DNA from 3 places in the Pseudomonas sp. SP16.1 genome. Region 3 is predicted to be linked to each of the others. Evidence: riboswitches for the same ligand, from Rfam matches in the RefSeq annotation. Region 3 holds a riboswitch; each other region holds the start of a gene.
What was found. A riboswitch is a leader RNA that binds a small molecule or an ion and turns the genes downstream of it on or off. The one in region 3 is predicted to bind cobalamin.
Positions count from the first base shown of each region.

Region 1: linked by a shared signal. The riboswitch ahead of ACUTAF_RS01200 (TonB-dependent receptor domain-containing protein) and the one ahead of ACUTAF_RS16775 (energy-coupling factor ABC transporter permease) in region 3 are both predicted to bind cobalamin.
Region 2: linked by a shared signal. The riboswitch ahead of cobO (cob(I)yrinic acid a,c-diamide adenosyltransferase) and the one ahead of ACUTAF_RS16775 (energy-coupling factor ABC transporter permease) in region 3 are both predicted to bind cobalamin.

Region 1 is NZ_JBQYFZ010000001.1:235,848-241,162, forward strand. It holds partial or broken gene ACUTAF_RS01190 (HAMP domain-containing protein) at 1-673, shown strand, start outside; gene ACUTAF_RS01195 (methyl-accepting chemotaxis protein) at 809-1,537, shown strand; gene ACUTAF_RS01200 (TonB-dependent receptor domain-containing protein) at 1,541-3,427, opposite strand; cobalamin riboswitch at 3,516-3,703, opposite strand; gene dxs (1-deoxy-D-xylulose-5-phosphate synthase) at 3,771-5,315, opposite strand, start outside.
Region 2 is NZ_JBQYFZ010000001.1:1,092,571-1,097,885, forward strand. It holds gene ACUTAF_RS05380 (NAD-dependent deacylase) at 1-327, shown strand, start outside; gene ACUTAF_RS05385 (C40 family peptidase) at 374-982, shown strand; gene ACUTAF_RS05390 (C40 family peptidase) at 1,069-1,587, shown strand; gene ACUTAF_RS05395 (O-methyltransferase) at 1,584-2,243, shown strand; gene ACUTAF_RS05400 (hypothetical protein) at 2,250-2,570, shown strand; cobalamin riboswitch at 2,610-2,814, shown strand; gene cobO (cob(I)yrinic acid a,c-diamide adenosyltransferase) at 2,988-3,641, shown strand; gene ACUTAF_RS05410 (cobyrinate a,c-diamide synthase) at 3,638-4,930, shown strand; gene bluB (5,6-dimethylbenzimidazole synthase) at 4,927-5,315, shown strand, end outside.
Region 3 is NZ_JBQYFZ010000001.1:3,507,030-3,512,344, reverse strand. It holds gene ACUTAF_RS16785 (acyl-CoA dehydrogenase family protein) at 1-904, shown strand, start outside; gene ACUTAF_RS16780 (carbonic anhydrase) at 1,212-1,958, opposite strand; cobalamin riboswitch at 2,339-2,541, shown strand; gene ACUTAF_RS16775 (energy-coupling factor ABC transporter permease) at 2,598-3,281, shown strand; gene ACUTAF_RS16770 (hypothetical protein) at 3,292-3,981, opposite strand; gene amn (AMP nucleosidase) at 4,112-5,315, shown strand, end outside.

The sequences.
Region 1 (5,315 bases), 3.3 Mb from region 3:
TCGCAGCCAGGCGGAGAACCAGTGGTTCTATCGCCTGGTCGACGGTGATCGCGACCGCGTGCTGGAGATCGACATCGACAAGGGCACGCGGCAGCCGACGTTGTTCATCAACCAGCGGATCGAGCGCGATGGCAAGACCATCGGCGTGTCCGGCCTGGGCTACGACCTGGGGGACATGTCGAAGATGATCAGCGAGTTCCGCTTCGGCGAGCAGGGCCAGGTGTTCCTGGTCGACGGCAAGGGCGGGGTCAAGGTCCACCCGCACTCCGAACTCAGCGGCAGCGGCCAATTGGAGCAGCTGTTCGGCGCCGAGGCGGCGCAGCAGGCGCTGCTCGGCGATGGCCGGGCGGTGCGCTTCGAGCGCGACGGCGAGGCCTACCTGGCGGTGGCGCAGAAGTTCGCCAGCCTCGACTGGCTGCTGGTCAGCGAGGTGCCGGAGGCGGAAATCTACGCCGAGGCGCGCCGGGCGCTGCTGATGAGCAGCCTGATCGGCCTGGCCGTGGCGCTGCTGTTCCTCGGCCTGGTGGTGCTGCTGGCGCGCGGGCTGGTGCGGCCGATCCGCCAGGTCACCGCGGCGCTGGTGGATATCGGCGGCGGTGGCGGCGACCTGACCCGCCGTCTCGACGAGTCGCGCGGCGACGAGCTGGGCGACCTGGCGCGCGGTTTCAATCGCTTCCTGGCCAGCCAGCGCGAGCTGATCGGCGAGGTGCTGGCCACCAGCGAGCGCCTGCGCGGCGCGGTCGGCCAGGTCGCCCAGGTGGTGGAGAACACCGCCGGGCGCGCCGGCCAGCAGCAGGAAATGACCGACATGGTGGCCACCGCCGTGCACGAGATGGGCCTGACCGTGCAGGAGATCGCGCGCAACGCCAGCAGCGCAGCGCAGTCCTCGCACAGCGCGCGCGACGAGGCGCAGCAGGCGCGCCAGGTGGTGGGCCAGTCCATCGCCCATATCGAGCGGATGTCCGCCGATATCGGTGGCGCCGCCGAGGCGGTGAGTGAGCTGGCCGAGCAGGTGGCCTCCATCGACCAGGTGCTGGCGGTGATCCGCGGCATCTCCGAGCAGACCAACCTGCTGGCGCTCAACGCCGCCATCGAGGCGGCGCGAGCGGGCGAGATGGGCCGCGGCTTCGCCGTGGTGGCCGACGAGGTGCGTACCCTGGCCAGCCGCACCCAGGCCTCCACCGACGAGATCCAGCAGATGATCCAGCGTCTCAAGCAGGGCGCCGAGACGGCGGTCAGCTCCATGCACGCCGGCCAGGCGGCCACCGGCACCGGGGTCGAGGCCAGCCAGCGCACAGGCCAGTCGCTCGGCGCCATCACCGAGCAGGTGGAGGCGATCAGCGACATGAACACCCAGGTGGCGGCGGCCACCGAGGAACAGAGTTCGGTGACCGAGGAGATCAACCGCAACGTGCAGGGCATCGCCGACCTGGCGCATGCCACCGCCGGCGAGGTGCGCGCCTGCCGCGAGGACTGCCAGACCCTGCGCCGCCTGGCCGACGACCTGGCCGGCCAGGTCGGCCAGTTCCGTCTGTAAGGGCTACAGCCGGGGCGTCCAGCTCAGGGAGAGCAGGGCGCTACGGCCTTCCTCGCGGTAGCCGTAATAGCTCACGCTGCTGAAGAACGCGTCGTTCGGCCGGCTGTACAGGGCCTGGGAATAGTCCTTGTCCAGCAGGTTGTCGACCTTGAACTGCCACAGCAGCTCCTCGTTCATCCGCCAGCTCGCCCGTGCGCCAAGCAGACCGTAGCCGGCGATCTCGCGGCTGTTGGCGGCATCGTCGTAGCGCCCGGAGAAGGCCTGCCAGCTCATGCCGGCGGCGAAGGCGCCGAACTGGCGATCCAGATCCAGGCTCAGGCTGCGCTTGGTGCGGCGTGGCAGGGTATGGCCGGTGTCGCGATCGCGAGGGTCGAGCAGGCTGGCGCCGAGAGCGGCCTGCCAGCCCAGCACGTCGCGTTCGAGGCTCAGTTCCAGCCCCTGCAGGCGCGCCTGGTTGACGTTCATCGGGGTGCTGAAGAAGGTCACCGGGTCGCTCACCACGGTGATCAGGTCCTCCACCTCGGTACGGTAGGCCGACAGGCTCCAGCGGGTGTCCAGGTGATCGCCACGCAGCTGCGCCTCGTAGGTCTTCGAACGCTCGGGGGCCAGGTCCGGATTGCCGCCATAGTAGGCGCTGGTGGGGAAGTACAGATCGTTGAAGGTGGGGGCGTGGAAGCCTTCGCCATAGCTCAGCAGCAGCTCCAGGCGCTCGGCCAGGTCCAGGCTCAGCGCGGCGTTCCAGGTGTTCTCGCTGCCGAACTGCTGGTTGTCGTCATGGCGCAGGCCCAGTTCGGTGGCGAAGCCGTCGCCGCGGTAGCGGTGCTGGACGAAGGCGGCCTGGTTCCAGCGCTCGGTCCGGCTGAAGTCGCTGTCCGTGTTCAGGCGGTCCTCGGACCAGTCGAGACCGAGCAGCAGCTGCTGGGCATCGTCCAGGCGCAGGGTATTGAGCCAGGCGGCGCTGTCGCGGTAGGTATTGAACAGGTAGTTGTTGAAGCTGTTCAGCGGGTCGCGATTGTCGCTCTTGTCCTCGCTGTGGCCGAGCTCCAGGCGGCTGCTCCAGCGCTCGGCGAGCTGCGCCTCGAGATGGGCCGAGGCGGAAGAGACGCTGAAGCGTTCGCTGGGATTGCCCGGCGCGAAGCTGAACAGGTCGTCGTATTCGCTCTCGCCACGCTGATCGAGCAGGCTCAGGCCACCCTTCAGGCGCTCGTTGAAACGATGTTCCAGGTTCAGGTTGAAGGCCTTGCGCCGCAGACCATCGTGGTCGCCATCGTAGCCGCGGGCATCCTGCGAGCGGTCGAAGCCGGTGCGTTCGGTCAGGCTGGCGCCCAGGTCGAAGCGGGTGCGCTGGTCGCCGCCGGACAGCCCCAGGCTGCGCTCGAAGGTTTGCTGGCTGCCGGCGGCCAGGCGCAGGCGTGGCTGCAGGCCTGCTTCGCCCTGGCGCGTGAAGATCTGGATGACCCCGCCGATGGCGTCGGCGCCGTACAGCGCCGAGCGCGGACCGCGTACCACCTCGATGCGCTCGATCTGTTCCGGGCTGAGGAACTCCAGGCGGGCCAGACCGCTGGCGGCGGCATTCAGGCGCACGCCATCGACCAGCACCAGGGTCTGGTTGGCGTTGGCGCCGCGCAGGAACAGGCTGGTCAGGCTGCCGCGGCCGCCGTTCTGCACGATGGAGACCCCCGGCACGCGGCTGAGCAGATCCGGCACGCTGCTGACCTGCAGGCGCTCGATATCGCTTCGTTCGAAAACGCTGGTGGCGGCGGTGGCCTGGGTTTGTGGTTCGAGCAGGCGGCCGGAGGTGATCAATAGTGGCGATGCCGCATAGGGCTCGGCAGCCAGGGCCAGGCTCGGCATGACGGCGATGGCCAGGGCCAGACGGGACGGTTTCATCAGGGTTATTCCTCAAAGGTCGGCAGACATTCGAGGAGGGCAGGGGCAAGCGCGCAGGGCGGCGCTTGACGGTGCTGCCCTCCGCAACACCAGTCGCACCGTCGGGGCCGGTCTCCGGGCTGTCGACCCCGGTCCGCCTTCCCGGGAATTCCCAGTGGCCGTGGACAAGGTGCAGGCGGCGGCCTGCAGTCGATTACCGTTGCGGGGGCAGCGTCGGCTTCGCACCGACTTCCCGTTTAACGCCGCATGCGGCGCACCCTGACGGAACATGAAATGCCGCGCACCCTAGTGCGCGGCACAGTGAAATTCAAGCAAGCCTGGCTCAGCTACGGATGAGCGGTACTCATTCACCCAGCAGGGTCAGGCGCGCGCGCACCGCGGCGGCGATGCCGGCCTGGTCGAGGCCGCACTCGGCGAGCATCTGCGCCGGCTTGGCGTGCTCGACGTAGTAGTCGGGCAGGCCCAGCTGCAGCAGCGGCGCCCGCAGGTTCTCGCGGGCGAGGAACTCGCCGACCGCGCTGCCGGCGCCGCCCATCACCGCGTTCTCCTCGATGCTCACCAGCAGCCGGTGGCTGCCGGCCAGCTCGCGCAGCAGGGCTTCGTCCAGGGGTTTGACGAAGCGCATGTCGACCACCGTGGCGTCCAGCTCCTCGCCGACGCGCAGCGCCTCGGCCAGCTGCACGCCGAAGGCCAGCAGGGCGACGCCCCGGCCCTGGCGGCGCACCACTGCCTTGCCGATTTCCAGCGGCTCGAGGCCGGGCTCGATGGCGACGTTGGGGCCGCTGCCGCGCGGGTAGCGCACCGCCGCCGGGCCGTCGAACAGGTAGCCGGTGCTGAGCATGCGGCGCAGTTCATTCTCGTCGCTCGGGGTCATCACCAGCATGCCGGGGATGCAGCGCAGGTAGGAGATATCGAAGCTGCCGGCGTGGGTCGGGCCGTCCTCGCCGACCAGGCCGGCGCGGTCGATGGCGAACAGCACGTCGAGGTTCTGCACCGCGACGTCGTGGATCAGCTGGTCGTAGGCGCGCTGGAGGAAGGTCGAGTAGATCGCCACCACCGGCTTGATACCGTCGCAGGCCATGCCGGCGGCCAGGGTCACCGCGTGCTGCTCGGCGATGGCGACGTCGAAGTAGCGTGACGGGAAGCGCTCGGCGAAGGCCACCAGGTCCGAGCCTTCCTTCATCGCCGGGGTGATGCCGACCAGGCGGTTGTCTGCCGCGGCCATATCGCACAGCCACTGGCCGAACACGTTGGAGTATTTCGGGCCTGATGGTTTCTTCGGCGCGGTGTCGGGCGTGACCGGCTCCAGCTTGGTGATGGCGTGGTAGCCAATGGGGTCGGCCTCGGCCGGGGCGAAACCCTTGCCCTTCTTGGTCACCACGTGGAGGAACTGCGGGCCCTCCAGGTCGCGCATATTGCGCAGGGTGGCGAGCAGGGTCGGCAGGTCGTGGCCGTCGATGGGGCCGACGTAGTTCCAGCCCAGCTCCTCGAACAGGGTGCCGGGCACCAGCATGCCCTTGGCGTGTTCCTCGACCTTGCGCGCGATCTCCCAGGCGCCGGGCAGGCGCGAGAGGATCTTCTTGCTGCCCTCGCGCATGCTGGCGTAGGTGCGGCTGGAGATGATCTTGGCCAGGTAGTTGGACAGGCCGCCGACGTTCTTGGAGATCGACATGTCGTTGTCGTTGAGGATCACCAGCATGTCGGCGTTGACGTCGCTGGCGTGGTTGAGCGCCTCGAAGGCCATGCCGGCGGTCAGCGCGCCGTCGCCGATCACCGCCACGCTCTTGCGCTTCTCGCCCAGCAGGCGCGCGGCGATGGCCATGCCCAGCGCCGCGCCGATGCTGGTGCTGGAGTGGCCGACGCCGAAGGTGTCGTACTCGCTCTCGCT
Region 2 (5,315 bases), 2.4 Mb from region 3:
CACTGTGGGCAGTGCGGCGGGGTGTTGCGCCCGCCCGTGGTGCTGTTCGAGGAGATGCTCCCGGAGGCGGCGATCGACAGCCTCTACGCCGAGCTGCGCAAGGGTTTTGCCGTGGTGCTCAGCGTCGGCACCAGCGCCAGCTTTCCTTATATTGTCGAGCCGGTGCTGCGTACCCGCCAGGCCGGCGGCCTGAGCGTGGAGATCAACCCCACGCTGACCGACCTCAGCGGCGTGGTGGATGTACGATTGGCGGGGCGGGCCTTAGATGTTTTGCCGGAACTGCTGGGTCACATTCCGGGCGATAGAATTTGCAAATCGCCTGCATAGAGGGCATAGTCGCGCACTTGTAAATTCAACCGACACGGTCGTGCCCATGCGCAAACGCTTCGCACCCCTCGTGCCTTTTGCACTCATCGCCTTTCTCGCCGCCTGCGCCGGCCACGCGCCGCAGCCGCAGCTCGACGAACCCGCGGTCGAACCCGTCGCTCAGCAGGTCGAACCTGCCGAGGACGAGATCGCCGCGCTGATCGACGACAAACCCTACGAAATGCCGCAGCTGGCCGACAGCCTGCTCGATCTCGGGCGTTCGCTGGTCGGCACCCGCTATCGCTACGGCGGCAACTCGGTGCAGTCCGGCTTCGACTGCAGCGGCTTCGTCGGCTACCTGTTCCGCAAGGAAGTCGGCCTGGAACTGCCGCGCTCGACCCGCGAGCTGATCAACCTGGACGCGCCCAAGGTGGCCCGCGCCGACCTGGAACCGGGCGATCTGATCCTGTTCAACGACCGCGGCCGCGGCCGCGTCAGCCACGCCGGCATCTACCTCGGCGACGATCAGTTCATCCACTCCAGCAGCAGTCGCAGCGGCGGCGTGCGCATCGACAGCCTGGACGACAGCTACTGGAATCGCAGCTACCTGCAGGCCAAGCGCGTCCTCGCCCTGGCCCCGGTGGACGACGAACAGGCCGCCCAGCGTCATCCCTGAGAGCTTGCGGCGCGGCCCCACGGGGTTGCGCCGTTCGTCCCGAGCCGGCAGAGTAGGGCGCATCCAGGCTCAGGATCGCCTCGCTCATGCCCGTCACGACCCGTGTTGCCCTGCTCGTTCTCGCCCTGCTGCTGAGTGCCTGCAGCAGTCGTGCCCCCAGCCCCCAGCCCAGCTACCCACCAGCCACCGGCCAGGTCCAGGGTGGCGCCGACGACGTGCTGTTCCGCGCCTTGGGCCTGGTCGGCACGCCCTATCGCTACGGCGGCAATACCCCGGACGGCGGTTTCGATTGCAGTGGCCTGATCGGCTACGTCTATCGTGACGCCGCCGGCATCAGCCTGCCGCGTTCGACCCGCGAGCTGAGCGCCATGCGCAGCCCCAATGTGCGCCGCGACGCACTGCAGAGCGGTGACCTGGTGTTCTTCGCCACAAGCGGCGGGCGCGGCGTCAGCCATGCCGGCATCTATGTCGGCGACGGGCGTTTCGTCCACGCGCCGTCTTCGGGCGGCACGGTGCGCCTGGACAGCCTCGACAACAGCTACTGGCAGCGCGCCTACCTGGACGCCAAGCGCGTGCTCACCGCCGAACTGGCGCGCAATCCGTGACCCAGCGCAGCCTGCAGCTCGACGACGCGCTTTACCAGTACCTGCTGGACGTCTCCCTGCGCGAGTCGCCGTTGCTCGCCCGCCTGCGCGCGGAAACCGCGCAGCTGAGCGAGGCGCGCTGGCAGATCGCCCCGGAGCAGGGTCAGTTCATGGCCCTGCTGGTGCGCCTGGTCGGCGCGCGGCGGATCGTCGAGGTCGGCACCTTCACCGGCTATAGCGCCATTTGCCTGGCCGATGCCATGGGGCCGCAGGGCCAGCTGATCTGCTGCGACCTGCCCGGCGACTACAACGCCACTGCGCGCCGCTATTTCGCCGAGGCCGGTCTGGCCGAGCGTATCCAATGGCGTCTGGGCCCGGCGCTGGACAGCCTGACGGCGCTGGAGGGCGAAGGGCAGGGCGACTTCGACCTGATCTTCGTCGACGCCGACAAGGCCAACTACCCGGCCTACCTGGAGCAGGCGCTGCGCCTGCTGCGCCAGGGCGGCCTGTTGCTGTTCGACAACACCCTGTGGAGCGGCAGGGTGTTGCAGCCGCAGCCGGACAGTGCCGATACCTGCGCCATTCAGGCGCTGAACCGGGCGCTCAAGGACGATGCGCGCGTCGAGCTGTCACTGCTGCCGCTGGGCGACGGCCTGACCCTGTGCCGCAAGCGCTGAGCCGCCGTGGCCGATGCCATCCGCCTGCCGCCCCAGCCCGACGCCTGCGAACTATGCGCGCGGCCGGTAGCGCTGACCCGTCACCACCTGATCCCCAAGGCTCTGCACGACAAGGCCTATGTGCAGAAGCGCTATCCCCGCCACGAACGCATCACTGCCACGCTCTGGGTCTGTCGCGCCTGCCATAACCAGATCCACCGGCTGTTCAGCGAGAAGGAGCTGGCACTGAGCTACAACAGCCGTGAAGCGTTGCTGGGCGACGAGCGCTTGCGCGGCTTCGTCGAGTGGCTGGCGCGCAAGCCGGCCGGCTTCGTCCCCCGCCACTGAGTCGCGCCGGCGTTGACGGGCGAGGCGGCCAGCCTCTACCCTGCGCGCCTTGCTTCAGGTGCCCGACGCCACGCGCGTACGAGGTGAAACAGGGAAGCCGGTACAGAATCCGGCGCTGCCCCCGCAACGGTAGGTGAGTCAAACGCCGCTCTATTGCCACTGTGCTTCGTGCATGGGAAGGCGCGGCGCTAGCCCGCGAGGCTCGCTCACAAGCCCGGAGACCGGCCTGCTGCAGTCCACGGCATCGCGGAGGGCGTTGTCTGGCGTGCGGGCTCGCCTTCCCAGTGGCCCGCGCGCGCCGTTCTCCGCCTGCCTTGTCCAGCCCAGTGTGTTCGGGAGCGCAACGATGCCGCCACGCCAGCTTGCCAGTCGTGCACTGCGACCCGCGCCCGGATGCCCGCAGACCAGGAAACCTCGATGAGCGCATCGACCGAACGCGACAGCGAATCGACCCAGCGCGACAGCGCATCGGCTGAACGCGACGCCCGGCATCAGGCGCGCATGGCGCGCAAGAAGGCGCTGATCGACGCGAAGATCGCCCAGGCCCAGGATGAATACGGCCTGCTGCTGGTGCACAGCGGCAACGGCAAGGGCAAGAGCAGCAGCGCCTTCGGCATGGTCGCCCGCGCCCTCGGCCACGGCATCAAAGTCGGCGTGGTGCAATTCATCAAGGGCGCCGCCAGCACCGGCGAGGAGGCCTTCTTCCGCCGTTTCCCCGAGGAGGTCAGCTACCACGTGATGGGCGAGGGCTTCACCTGGGAGACCCAGGATCGCCAGCGCGATATCGCCAAGGCGCAGCAAGCCTGGGGCGTGGCCCGGCGCCTGCTGAACGACGAGAACGTCGGTCTGGTGGTGCTGGACGAGCTGAATATCGCCCTCAAACACGGCTATCTGGAGCTCGCTGCGGTGCTCGCCGATATCCAGGCGCGGCCGCTCTCGCAGCACGTGGTGGTGACCGGGCGCGGAGCCTTGGCCGGGATGATCGAGGCAGCCGATACGGTGACCGAGATGAGCCTGGTCAAGCATGCCTTCAAGGCCGGGGTGAAGGCGCAGAAGGGGGTGGAGTTTTGACCTCGCGCCAGTGTCCGGCGCTGCTGATCGCCGCGCCGGCCTCGGGGCAGGGCAAGACCACCGTCACCGCCGCCCTGGCGCGCCTGCACGCCCGCCAGGGGCGGCGGGTGCGGGTGTTCAAGTGCGGCCCGGATTTCCTCGACCCGATGATCCTCGCCCGCGCCAGCGGCGCGCCGGTGTACCAGCTCGACCTGGCCATGGTCGGCGAGGCGGAGAGTCGCCGCCTGCTCTGGCAGGCAGCGGGCGAGGCCGAGCTGATCCTGATCGAAGGGGTGATGGGGCTGTTCGACGGCCAGCCCTCGGCGGCCGACCTGGCGCGGCAGTTCGGCGTGCCGGTGCTGGGGGTGATCGATGGTTCGGCCATGGCGCAGACCTTCGGCGCCCTGGCCCATGGCCTGGCGACCTTCCAGGCCGACCTGCCGTTCGCCGGCGTGCTCGGCAACCGGGTGGCCAGCGCGCGCCATGGCGAGATCCTGCGCGCCGCGCTGCCGCCGAGCATCCGCTGGTACGGCGCGCTGCCGCGCAATGCCGCGGTGGAGCTGCCCAGCCGTCACCTGGGGCTGGTGCAGGCGCAGGAGCTGGCCGATCTGGATGCGCGCCTGGACGCCGCCGCCGATGCCCTGGCCGCCAGCGCCGAGGTGGCCTTGCCGGCGCCGGTGCGTTTCGCCGCGCCGCCGCCGTGGGCGGTCGAGCCGCTGCTGGCCGGCGTGCGCATCGGCGTGGCGCGCGATGGCGCTTTCGCCTTTCTCTACCAGGCCAACCTCGATCTGCTGCGCGAGCTGGGCGCCGAGCTCGAATTCTTCTCGCCGCTGCTGGGCGATCGCCTGCCGCAGGTGGACAGCCTCTACCTGCCCGGCGGCTATCCCGAATTGCACCTCGCCGAGCTGCAAGGCAACCAGGCCATGGCCGCGGCGATCCGCGCCCATCACCGGGCCGGCAAGCCGATCCTCGCCGAGTGCGGCGGTATGCTCTATCTGCTCGACGAGCTGACCGACAAGCAGGGCGCCAGCGGTCGCATGCTCGGCCTGCTGGCCGGCCGCGCCGCACTGCAGCCGCGATTGACCGCCCTGGCTTTGCAGGAAGTGGAGTTGCCGGAAGGCGAGCTGCGTGGCCACAGCTACCACCATTCGCGCCTGGACAGCCCGCTGGCGCCGCTGGCCCTGGGCCGTTGCCCGAACGGCAAGGCGGTGGCCGAGGCTGTCTACCGCCTGGGCCGGCTGACGGCCAGCTATATCCACTTCTACCTGCCGTCCAATCCCCTGGCGGCGGCAGCGCTGTTGCGTCCATGAGCGAGCAGGCCTTCAGCGCCGCCGAGCGCGCCGCGGTGTACCGCGCCATCGCCGAGCGCCGCGACATGCGTCATTTCAGCGGCGGCGAGGTGCCGGCCGAGGTGCTGGCACGCCTGCTGGAGGCGGCGCACCGCGCGCCCAGCGTCGGCCTGATGCAGCCCTGGCGCTTTCTGCGTATCAGCGACCCGCAATTGCGCGAAGCCGCCTGCGCGCTGGTGGAGGCGGAACGGGTGCGCACCGCCGAGGCGCTGGGCGAACGCTCGGACGAATTTATGCGGCTCAAGGTCGAGGGCATTCGCGAGTGCGCCGAGCTGCTGGCGGTGGCGCTGATGGACGGGCGCCAGAAGCATGTCTTCGGCCGCCGCACCCTGCCGGAAATGGATAT
Region 3 (5,315 bases):
CCCGGACGGCACGCGCAACCAGTTCTACATCCAGCGCCTGAAGAACAAGCTGGGCAACTGGGCCAACGCCTCCAGCGAGGTGGAATACCGCGGCGCCTTCGCCTGGATGCTCGGCGAGGAGGGCCGCGGCGTGCCGACCATCATCGAGATGGTGGCCATGACCCGCTTCGATTGCATGGTCGGCTCCAGCAGCCTGATGCGCCAGGCGCTGACCCAGGCCGCGCACCACTGCGCGCACCGCCGGGTCGGCGGCAAGCCGCTGGCCGAGCAGCCGCTGATGCAGAACGTGCTGGCCGACCTGGCGCTGGAGAGCGAGGCGGCGCTGGCCCTGTCCATGCGCATGGGCCGCGCGCTGGATCACCGGCACGATGAGCAGGAAGACAAGTTCGCCCGCCTGGTCACCGCCGTGGGCAAGTACTGGATCTGCAAGCGCGCGCCGGAAATGATCTACGAGGCCAGCGAGTGCATGGGCGGTGCCGGCTACGTCGAGGAGACCATCCTCCCGCGCCTGTACCGCGAGGCGCCGGTCAACTCGATCTGGGAAGGCTCGGGCAATGTGCAATGCCTGGACGTGCTGCGCGCACTGTCCAAGGAACCCGGCGTGCTCGATGCGCTGTTCGCCGAGCTGGGCGACGGCCATGGCGACACGCGCCTCAAAGCACATATCCAGCGACTGAAGGCCGACTTCAGCGATACCGTCGACATCCAGTACCGCGCCCGCCAGCTCACCGAGGACATGGCCGTGGCTCTGCAGGCCAAGCTGCTGCTGGAGGCCGGCAACGCCACGGTGTCCGACGCCTTTATCGCCAGCCGCCTGCAAGGCCGCGGCCGCGTCTACGGCACCCTGCCGCGCGGCGTCGACGTCGAGGCGGTGTTGGCGCGGAGTACGCCGCATCTGCTTTGACGCGAGGGCGATCTTTAACAAGGAATGATTGGTGGATTTTTAGCGGCTGATTTTTCCGCTCAGGAACAATTGGTCAGGCTAAGCGCGTTCCCCGCGCCAGCGGGGATGAAACCGCTCTTGAACCCCTGGCCGATCACGTTCAGCGACGCGGCATCGCCGCCGCTCTTGCTGTGTTTTCCGTGGCGGCGGGGGATCGAGCTTCGCTAGCTGCGGGGCAAGACGCCGATTGTTCGGGCTGCGCTGCCAATAGCGGGGGCGGCGGGTTGCGCGCCAGCCGCCGCGCCTGGGCACTAGGGGCCGGGCCTCGCTAGTAGTTGGCGCTCTCCAGCAACTGCCGGCCATTGAGCGGCTGCACTGGCCGCGCATTCATCGGGTACAGGCGCTGGAACTGCGCCAGCTGCGCATGGGACAGCTCGACCGGTTGTTTCAGCACGCGCCACTGCACGTTCTCGCTGCACGGCGGGGTGGTCAGCGAGCCAGCGAAGGCGTAGTAGCCCTGCTGCGGTGGCAGCACGGCCTGCGGGGCGAAGCTGCCGGCGAGCACGATCTTCTCGCCCGCCTTGGCCGGCATGGCATCGAACACTTCGCCCAGTGCCTGGTTTTCCTCGCCTTCCTTGAGCAGCACGGCGACCACCGCCAGGCGGCCGTCGGCGGCCTGGTGGACGAAGTGCGCCACCATCGGGAAGGCCCGGCCGGCGATGTGTTCCTCGCTGGGCGTATGGAAGTGGAACTGCACCAGGCGGTAGGCCTTGCCGTCGATCTCGATGCCACCTGCGTTGGCGAGGTTCACCTGAACGGTGTGGCCGTTGTTCAGCACTTCGGCCGGGCTGGCCTCGTAGTTGAACGCGATGCGCGGCAGCGCCGCGCGGGTGGCGTTGCGGATGTCGATCGGCGATTGGCTGTGGCCGAGCGCGCAGGTTTCGTAGCCCGGGTCCAACCGGGCCCAGTGTTCGGGGCCAGCCTTGCCTGCGTAGGTCCAGTGCGGTTGCGGCTCGGCGGCCATGGCGCCGGTTGCGAACAAAGCGGTTAACGTGGCGATCAGGGTTTTCTTCATATGCGCTCTCGTCACTCGATGATGGATCTACCGGTCCGCGCGCCATGCGATGCGAACACTGGGGATGGCAGGTTAAGTCTCGTAATAAACGGTTAGATTTCCGGGCCTGAGCCGTCCCGTATTTCCGGCGCTCCCGCCCTCGTCGTGCAGCAGTCGGCGGCCGGTTGTCGGACAGGGGCAGGCATTGGCATGCCGCGGCGGTGTTCTGGCTTTCGCCGCCGCGACATGCAGGTCAAGGACAGGCCCCGGGCCGGCGGGTTCCATACGTGTCGCGGTTCATGTCGTCGCGGCCCGCAGGGGGGGCGGTGGATGCCGCGCAAAAGCCGCGTGCAGGCTGCGTCGATGGCGCGCGGCAAGACTGTCTTTTGCCCGTGCGGCGGGGTAAGGTGGCCGCCGATGGTTCCGCGCGCCCATGGCGTGCGGATGAAAAGGGAACAGGGTGCGGCGCGCGTCGCCAATGCCCTGGCTGCCCCCGCAACTGTAAGCGGCGAACGACGCCCCTATGCCACTGGCCGCAAGGCCGGGAAGGCGGGCGAAGTGGCGAGCCGCGAGCCAGGAGACCTGCCATCGCCATCGGGCGCTTTCGCCCATTCCCTCCATCCGGATCGTCGCGCGGTGGGCGCGACCTAAGGAATCTGCATGCATATCGAACCCGGCGTCGTCGACGGCGCCAAGATCTTCCTCAGCTACGCAACGGCGCTCGGTGCCTGCGGCCTGACGGCCAAACTGGCGCACGATGCCATCCGTGACAACGGCGGGGTGGCGGCCCTGGCGCTGCGCAGCCTGCTGACCACGGCGCTGGTGTTCTGCTTCTTCGAGGTCTTGCCGCATCACCCGGTAGGGGTCTCCGAGGTCCACCTGATCCTCGGCTCGACCCTGCTGCTGCTGTTCGGCGCCGGCGCCGCGGCCATCGGCCTGGCGGCGGGCCTGCTGTTGCAGGGCCTGCTGTTCGCCCAGTTCGATCTGCCGCAGTACGGCATGAACGTCACCACCTTGCTGCTGCCGCTGTGGGGCATCCAGTTGCTGGCCAAGCGCCTCATCGCGCCGGGCACCGCCTATGTGGATCTGTCCTACAAGCAGGCGCTGGCACTGTCGACCGCCTACCAGGGCGGCATCGTCGCCTGGGTGGCGTTCTGGGCCTTCTACGGTCAGGGCTTCGGCGCCGACAACCTGGCCTCGGTGGCCGGCTTCGGCCTGGCCTATATGAGCGTGATCCTGGTCGAGCCGCTGATCGACCTGGGCGTGCTGGCCGCGGCCAAGGCGCTGGCGCGTTTCAGCCAGGGCCCGCTGTTCAACCAGCGGCTGCACCAGGGCGCCGCCTGACCTCGCGCCGCTAGCGGCTGCGCTGCCAGATCATCTTGCCGGTATTGCTCTCGGTGACCAGATACGGCTCGCTGAAGCTGTAGTAGGCGGCGGGGCGATACTCGGCGGCGCCCGCCAGGCGTACCAGCAGCAGGCCGTTGTCGCTGCGCCAGCGGCCGCTGTACTGCACTTCTCCCGGGCTGTCGCCGCCGTCGGGTGCTCGGCTCCACTGGGTCACGCTGCCGTCTGCGTCGAGGCGCAGCGTCATCAGCGTGGCGGACGCGGCGCCGCTATCGATCCGCTGTTCGTGCTGCCAGGTGCCCACCAGCGCCGGGTCCAGATGCTCGTTCGCAACGGGCGCGGGCGCGGCGTCACGCCGGAACAGCGCCTGGCGCTCCAGCACCTGGCCGTCACGCGGATCGCGCGCGGCGATGCTGATGTTGAGCATGGCGTTGGCGTAGGTGGCATTCATGTTGGCGAGCACCAGACCCGACTGCGGATCGCTGATCTCGGCGCGCAGCAGCTGGCCGTCGTAATGCCCGCGCAGGTTCAACTGCAGGCGCCGATTCTCCACGTACCGTCCTTCCACTCGCTGACCCTGGCTGTGCAGGAGCAATTCGGCCGGCTGGCCGTCGAGCGTGGCGTGGTAGTGACCGTCCAGCTCGCCGGCGAGCAGGGCGGGGCAGATCAGCAGAAGCAGCAGGGCGAGCAGGTGGGGCATGGCGCGATTCTCGGGCGGATGGTGACAAGCCTAGTCGTTGGCCGCTCGGCCCGTGGCCATTCTCAGTGCTAGGTGTTCTGCGGCCGAAGCAGGCAAGATAGAGGCGTCCGAACAACCAGGAAGGTGCGCCGTGAACCCCTCTGTCGATGAATTCGTCGTTGCCTTTACCCCGGAAGACGCGGTCGACCGCCTTGCCACCCTGCACCTGCAGGCCACCGGCGCCCTGAGCCGGGCGCTCAAGCGCTACCTCAAGGAGCGCATCAGGCCGGATGCCGAAGAGCACAGTCTGTTCCGCTACCCCGAACTGCGCCTGACCTACCTCTGTCAGGGCGAGGTGCCGACCACCGTACGTGCCTACGCCAAGGTGCAGGTGCCGGGTACCTACGCCATCACCGTCACCCAGCCGGAGGCCTTTCGCAAATACCTGCTTGAGCAGCTGCGCCCCTTGATGAACGACTTCACCCTGCGCGTGGAAGTCGGCGTCAGCCAGCAGAACATCCCCTATCCCTACGTGGTCGAGCAGGGCGACGAGCTGGCCGGCAGCGGGGTCACCGCCGCCGAGCTGGCGCGGGTGTTCCCCAGCACCGACCTGTCCGCCGCCACCGACGGCACCGCCGACGGCCTGTACGACTGGGAGAACATCGACCCGCTGCCGCTGGCGCTGTTCGACGCCGCGCGCACCGACTTCTCCCTGCGCCGCCTGGTGCACTACACCGGCAGCGACTGGCGCCACGTGCAGCCGTGGATCCTGCTGACCAACTACCATCGCTACGTCGACCAGTTCATCCGCCACGGCCTGGACATGCTGGTGGGCGCTTCGCGTTTCACCCGCATGGTGCTGCCGGGCAACGTGGTGATCGAACGCGGCATGGCCGAAGGCGAGATGCAGGCGATCATCGAGAACGTCATCTGGCATCGCTACCAGATGCCGGCCTACCACCTGCAGGCCGAGGACGGCCACGGCATCACCCTGGTCAATATCGGCGTCGGCCCGTCCAACGCCAAGAACATCACCGACCACCTGGCCGTGCTGCGTCCGCACTGCTGGTTGATGATCGGCCACTGCGGCGGCCTGCGTCAGTCGCAGACCATCGGCGACTACGTGCTGGCCCACGCCTATATGCGCCGCGACGGCATTCTCGATCGCGTACTGCCGCCGAACATCCCGCTGCCGGCGCTGGCCGAGGTGCAGCAGGCATTGCAGGAGGCGGCCAAGCTGGTCACCGGCGAGCGGGGCGACGAGTTGAAGAAGCGTCTGCGCACCGGCACCGTACTGACCTACGACGACCGCAACTGGGAGCTGCGCTGGGCCCAGGAACGGCCGCTGATCAACC